DNA from 2 places in the Eisenbergiella massiliensis genome. Region 2 is predicted to be linked to the other one. Evidence: riboswitches for the same ligand, from Rfam matches in the RefSeq annotation. Region 2 holds a riboswitch; the other holds the start of a gene.
What was found. A riboswitch is a leader RNA that binds a small molecule or an ion and turns the genes downstream of it on or off. The one in region 2 is predicted to bind cobalamin.
Positions count from the first base shown of each region.

Region 1 (3,414 bases), on a different contig from region 2:
GGGAGATTCCTTTTATCCCAACAGCGGAAAAAGCAATACAATGCGGATTAATTTTTCCAATACGCAGGAGGAGAAAATTGTGGAGGGGATCAGGCGGATTGGGAATGCCATTCGTGCCTTGTATGGGATTGACTGAAACGGCAGGGGGGATGGAATGATGGATGCAGGATGGGCGGAAAAGGAGCAGGAAGATACAGGTGCGAAAATATGCCGGGAACTGATGGAAAAGCTGGATATAAAAAGCTATGAAACAGTTGCGGAAGGTCTGTCGGGTGACAGGAAATTTCATGTGGAGACTTCAGACGGCGGGCACTTTTTGCTGCGGTTGTCGGATGAAGCGGAGTACGAACAGAAGAAAGCGGCGTTTGATAGAATGCGGAAAGCCGACAGCATTGGCATTCCCATGTGCAGGCCCGTTGCTTTCGGAAGCTGTGATGACGGGAGATGCGTTTATCAGCTTTTGACCTGGTGTGAGGGAAGGAATGGGGAAAAGCTTTTGCCGTTTCTGCCTGAAATGAAGCAATATAATATCGGCATAAAAGCCGGGGAGATACTGCGGACTATCCACACGATACCTGCGCCGGAACTGGAACCCTGGCAGAAAAGGTATTTTAGTGAAAACGACTGCCGGATAAAGGCTTCTTCGGATTGCGGGATCCGGATTGACGGCAGCGATATTTTGCTTGCCTTTGTGGAGAATAACAGGCATTTGCTTAACGGCAGGCCGCAGTGCCTCCAGCATGGGGATTACCATATTGGCAATCTGATGATATCTGATGCGGGTGAGGTGTCTGTAATCGACTGGGAGCTGCTTGATTTTGATAATTATGCAGATCCCTGGAAGGAGTTTGGCAGCATAGGCCTTACCGATGTGCATCCACATTTTGTTACGGGACTGATCCGGGGATATTTTGGAGGGGAACCTCCGTTGCAATTTTGGAAGCTGCTTGCCTATTATCTGGCTGTGGGCGCGGTTATTATGGTGCCCTGGGCATATTATTTGCAGAAGGATGAGCTTCCGTATGCTGTGAAGCACGTGAAGGATGTTTTGCGGTGGTTTGATAATTTCAGGAGGGATGTGCCGGAGTGGTTTTGCCCGGAGCGGCTTTAATCTTAAATTGTCATTGCTAAATTTTATAAGGAATGATATACTGATGGAAATTTGAAGTAAAAAGGTGCCTGATGCGGTTTTTGCCGCAGTTCAGGATAATAGGGAACCGGGTGGGAATCCCGGACGATCCCGTCGCTGTATACGCGGAGCATTTTTTCAGCCGGAAGGCGGTCACTGTGAAAATGGGAAGACGAAAAAATGTGAGGATGCGCAAGTCAGAAGACCTGCCTTTTTATTTGTGTTTATAGGGACTGCGATGGACAGGAACTTATAAAATAAGCCCTTTTGAGGGCCTTATTTTTGTTGCCTGTTTGTACGCACAGTCCGATTGTGTACAAGCAGGTTTTTTTATGCTCAAAAGAGGCTGTGATTCAGGCGGCACATGCATTTGCGCGGGCCGGGTCGCGGACATACAGGGAATATAGGATGAAAATAGATTATTATGCATATCGTTCAGGAATGCGCAGCTGGAATGCAGGGCTGAAAATGTTTCTTGCGGTCATGACGCTTTGCCTGGTAATAGCCTTCGATAAGCCGGCGGTTTCCATTTACGTGATACTCACCATGGGAGCGCTTACGCTGGTGAAAGGGAAAATACCATGGAAGGCCTACATACATTTTATGACGGTGCCTCTTGCCTTTATGGTTTTCAGCGGAGCGGCGATTGCCGTGGAATTTGGCCGTGCGCCTTTGGGGGACTGGAATCTTCCGGCCCATTTTTTCTGGATATGCCTTTATCAGGAAAACCTGGTTCTGGCAGGCAGGGTGTTCCTGAAGGCAATGGCCGGAATGAGCGCTTTATATATGATGTCCCTTGCCACGCCGGTCAGCGAACTGGTTCTGGTGCTTCAGAGGCTTCACCTCCCGCGCCTGCTGGTTGAACTGATGAACCTGATATACAGATATATTTTTATCCTGATAGATGTCTCGGAGCAAATGCAGATCGCAGCGAAAGCGCGGCTGGGCTACCATTCTTTCCGCCAGTCCTGCAAAAGCTTTGCCCAGATAGCGGGGAACCTGTTTCTTGTATCGTTAAAAAAAGCGAATGCTTATTACGATGCCCTGCTGTCAAGAGGATATGACGGGAAGCTGGAATTTTTATCGGAAGAAAATCCGCCCGCGGGAGGACAGCTTGTTTTTACCGGGTTTTACCTGATTGTCCTTTTGGCTGTCGCGGTTATTGTGTAGGAGAGCATATGGAAAATGAAGTATTGCTGCAGGTAAAGGGACTGTCTTTTACCTACGGGGAGGAACCGGTTTTAAAAGATGTGAATCTCATAATCAGGCGTGGTGAGAAAATTGCGGTGATGGGTTCGAACGGAGCGGGAAAATCCACCTTTTTCCTGAATCTGAACGGGGTATTGAAGCCTGATTCCGGGGAAATCCTTCTTGGCGGAAGCAAAATAGGGAAAAAAGAGCTGAACCTACTGCACAAAAAGGTAGGCTTTGTCTTCCAGGATGCGGACAGCCAGATTATCGCGGCGAATGTACGGGCGGAAATTTCCTTCGGGCCCATGAATCTGGGCCTGAAACGCAGTGAGGTAATACACAGGGTGGATGCTGCAGTTTCCTATCTCGGCCTGGAAGATCTGCAGCAGCGTGCGCCGCATTATCTGAGCGGAGGGGAAAAGAAACAGGTCAGCATTGCCGATATTCTGGCGATGGAGCCTGAGCTGCTCATATTTGACGAACCGATGGCTGCGCTGGATCCAATGAATGCGCAGAGGGTGGAGGATATCCTGAATAAGCTTCATGAGGATGGAAAAACTCTGCTGATTGCAACACATGATGTGGATTTCGCCTGGCGTTTTGCAGACAGGATTCTTGTTTTTTGCGACGGAATGCTGATTGGTGACGGAACGCCGGCTGAAATATTTGCCCAAAAGGAAATGATGGAAAGGGCCCATTTAAAAAAGCCGTCCATCATGGAGGTCTGGGACGCACTGCTTCAAAATGAACTGGTGGCGGATCGAAAGGGATATCCGTCCACCCCGCAGCAGGCGGCGGAATGGATCGCTGCCTGTAAAAATGAGAGAGGAGATTCAAAAGAATGACAGAGAAACAAAAGAAAATCCTGAAGCTGAGTATTGCATTTTCTGTTGCCTTTGCGGTTTACCCAACGGTCAATGCCATGCATATTATGGAGGGCTACCTTCCGGTCGGCTTCTGCATCGCCTGGGGCGTTGTCTGCCTGCCGTTCCTGGTAAAAGGGTTTTTTACCATACGCAGGCTGTTTCAGGAAAACAGAAAGGCAATTACTATGCTGGCTATGGCGGGCGCTTACATATTTGTCCTGTCCGCAC
Region 1 covers NZ_QVLV01000021.1:43,857-47,270, forward strand. Annotated here, with positions in the region: gene DXC51_RS22540 (aminotransferase-like domain-containing protein) at 1-136, shown strand, start outside; gene DXC51_RS22545 (phosphotransferase family protein) at 155-1,111, shown strand; cobalamin riboswitch at 1,161-1,357, shown strand; gene cbiQ (cobalt ECF transporter T component CbiQ) at 1,538-2,299, shown strand; gene DXC51_RS22555 (energy-coupling factor ABC transporter ATP-binding protein) at 2,308-3,165, shown strand; gene DXC51_RS22560 (energy-coupling factor ABC transporter permease) at 3,162-3,414, shown strand, end outside.
Region 1: it holds a riboswitch for cobalamin, as region 2 does, so the genes downstream of both, cbiQ (cobalt ECF transporter T component CbiQ) here and cobI (precorrin-2 C(20)-methyltransferase) in region 2, are expected to answer to the same signal.

Region 2 (3,414 bases):
GCTTACCGCCGCTTTTCATAAGCACCTTGGTGCCCTGAAGGGGGAGATAGCTTTCCAAATCCCCGCATCCTGCCGGGATTACCATTAACGGCTGGGTGCCGGAAACCAGAGGTTTTCCGGTTTTCGCCGCAATGTCGCAGAAGGAGGGAACCCCTGCGCATACTCTCACCGGGAAACCCGCCTGCGCCGCTTTCCGGGCCACATAGGAAAAAGTGGAATAGATGGAAATATCCCCGATATTCAGCATTGCCACATTCAGCCCGTCCTTCAGGTACGCGGCAAGCTGTCCGGCAATTTTTTCATAATTATCTTCCAGCACCTGTCTGTCACGGGACATGGGGAAATCCGTATAAACGATCTGTTTTCCTGTTAAATCCGCCGCCTGCCTTGCAATGGAGAGCGCCAGGGTATTTTCCCCTTTGGTGCGGGGAACCGCCAGCACCGGGCATTCCTGTATGAGCCGGACGGCCTTCAGCGTAAGCAGCTCCGGATCCCCCGGCCCTACGCTCACTCCGTAAAGGACGCCCCGGCAGGCTTCCTCCAGCTGCTTCAAATGTCTTACATAAAGGCTCCTGATCTCCGGGTATTCCCCCATCCCTTTTACTATGCAGCGTACCTCAAAGCCTTTCCCCTCCAGGACGCTTTTCCAGCTGCCTTCCTGCGCGCCCGCCATATCCGTATGGGCATGGTCTCCTGCCACAAGCATCAGGGGTGTCAGCACCGCCCTTTTTAAACCGCTCTTTTCCAGCTGACTTGTCACGTCCTCCAGATCGGGCTTCGCTTCCACGGTTCCCAGGAATACATCCCCGCACTCCATCTGTGCCCACAGCTCCTGCAGCCTGGTATAAACCACATTATTTTCATGCTGGGAGCCATGTCCCATCAGGACCAGGGCTTCGCCCTCTTCTCTTGGAAAATGATTGGCATAAAAATCTGCAACTCTGTGCAGATCCTCCTCCGTATGCAATAGCGGCGCGCCGATGTCCATCCGTCGAAAGCTTCCGCGCAGGACCTCCGCCTGGGCGCACAGCTTTTCATACTCTTCTCCCGCCAGTAAATGGGTGGGCTGGATAAGAACCTCCTCAATCCCATCCGCCGCCAGTTCCCGCAGCGCGTCCTGCACATCCGGGATATGTACTCCCCGCTCTTCCCAGATCCGCATGATAACGGAACTGGTAAAGGCCCTTTTCACCGGCATTCCGGGAAAATTCTCCGCAAAATCCTCTTCCAGCGCCCCTATGGTCTGCCTGCAGCTGTCTTCATAGCTTGTGCCGAAGCTGACCGCCAAAATTCCTCTTTTTCTTATTTTCTCCAATGTCCTTCTCCATCCCCGTGAGCGACCGGAAGTTTCTTAAAAGCTGCTGTTAAGCGCTTACAGCCACGCAAAACAGCCATAAAAAAAGTACCGTTTTCTGCCGCCTCCACGCGCGCAAAAACCGGTACTAAAAAGCAGGCCTCTCATCCTTCTCAGATAAAAAAGCACTTCCTTTTGCACCCGGCCATCGCTCGTAACCGATGCATTCTTCATGAAGGGCAGGTCTTCTGGCTTCGGAGTCCTTACCGTATCTTTCCTTCCCGGTTTCCCAGTGGAGTTGCGTAACACCAAAATCCCCATGGATTTATGGATTACGGTTTCTGTAAGATACGGCTCGTCCGTTACAGCGGCGGGACCGCAGGGGAATTACACCCCTTTCCCTATTATCCCCGGAGCACGGCTGCTGCCGTCCGGGGCACCTCTTCATTTTCTCTTATTCCCGCCGGATGCCTGACATACAAAACTTCTGTCAGGCCGCCGCGGGGAAAATACCCGTGCTTCCAGGCATGCCGCATCGCGGCCGGGTATTTCACTGCATTACTTCGTATTATATACGACTGCCGCCCATGCCGCAATCCTTTCTTTAAACTTTTTTCTTGTACTTTTTACAACAGGGTACTGCTCAGATAAATTTTATGCCAAGCCCCTGTCTGATACAGGAAAGATACCGCAAATGCTCCGGCGCCACCTGTCCGATGATATTCAGCCGCTCATCTGCGGGCAAATCCACGCGGGCCGCCTCCAGCTCTCCCATATACCGCCGGTATTTTTCATTGGAAAGGCTGATGCTGCCGGCGGGCCGTTCACAGATTCCTTCCGGCAGTATATGCTGTCTGTACTGCCTGGATTCCTGGGAACGGAACACCAGATCACTGGAATCCGGCCGGTCGTGGTGAATGATGTTTCGGACAAAAGAATATTCCGGACGTATTTTTGCCCGCAGCCGCACATAATTTTGACTCAGCGCAGCTATATCCTCCCAGTCTTTTTCCCAGACATCCACATCTCCTATGAGAACCGTACCACACATCCCTTCATAGAAAAGCTCCAGCATATTTAAAAGCACCTCGTCCCGCCGCCCCCGATGCTCCTCCACCGTAGGAAGCCCTTCCTGAAGCGGCCCCCGCAGCTCCTTATTCCCGGGCACAAAGCCCATGGTGTCAAAACCGAGACAGCGCAGCCGCCGGTTTATTTCCCGTACGCTCTCCAGGGAAAGTGCGGTGAATTGCTTCGGATAAAAGTTATGACAGGCGGTAAAGCGGATAAAATCCGCCCCGGCCGCCTTCCATGCCCGGATGTCTTCCTCCGTAATGGTGGAAGCGTTAAATACCACATGAAATTTTTCCGCAATGCGGACCGTTTCCTGTGGTGAAAAGCCGTAATCCAGACGGACATGGGTAATCCCGGTATTTTCCAGCTCCTCTATCCTGGAAACGCCGAGCTTTTCCAGTGTTTCCGGCCCCACATCCACAATCAGCTGCAGGCCTCCCTCAAAACAGCACTTCAGCATGCGCCGGATATCCTTTTTGTATTCCACCCCGTTTTCCTCCGGGATATGGAGCGAAGTAAAGGCATATTTCACGCCGCAGGCCGACGCCTTACGGATTATTTCCTCATTTTTTGCCGCTCCGGTTGAAAAGTACAGCGAAATTCCTGTATTCATAATATTTCCCTTGCTCCAAATCTGTTCCCTGGCCGGGATTCCCATCAGTCTCCATATACTTCATTGATCCGGTCCTCATCCACGCCGAAAAAATAGGTCAGCAGAAAGCCGCCCGCATAAGCGATCGCGATGGATACCACAAAGCCCATCTGCTGCCCCGGCTGGACAATGAGAAGGCCGAACAGCCCGGATACTCCCTGGGAAATGGCGCCCAGATGGAACAGGGCCGCCGCCGCGCCGCCAAAGCCTGAACCAAGGCAGGCCGTCAGAAACGAACGGCCCAGCGGCAGGGTGACCGCATACATCATCGGCTCCCCGATTCCCAGAATTCCTACCGGGACAGAATCCCGGATGTAGCCCTTAAGCTTCTTGTTCTTCGTCCTTAAATACAGCGCAATGCCGGCGCCCACCTGACCGCCGCCCGCCATCATCAGAA
Region 2 covers NZ_QVLV01000002.1:520,023-523,436, forward strand. Annotated here, with positions in the region: gene cobI (precorrin-2 C(20)-methyltransferase) at 1-1,315, opposite strand, end outside; cobalamin riboswitch at 1,517-1,753, opposite strand; gene DXC51_RS04935 (MupG family TIM beta-alpha barrel fold protein) at 1,938-2,978, opposite strand; gene DXC51_RS04940 (PTS transporter subunit EIIC) at 3,023-3,414, opposite strand, start outside.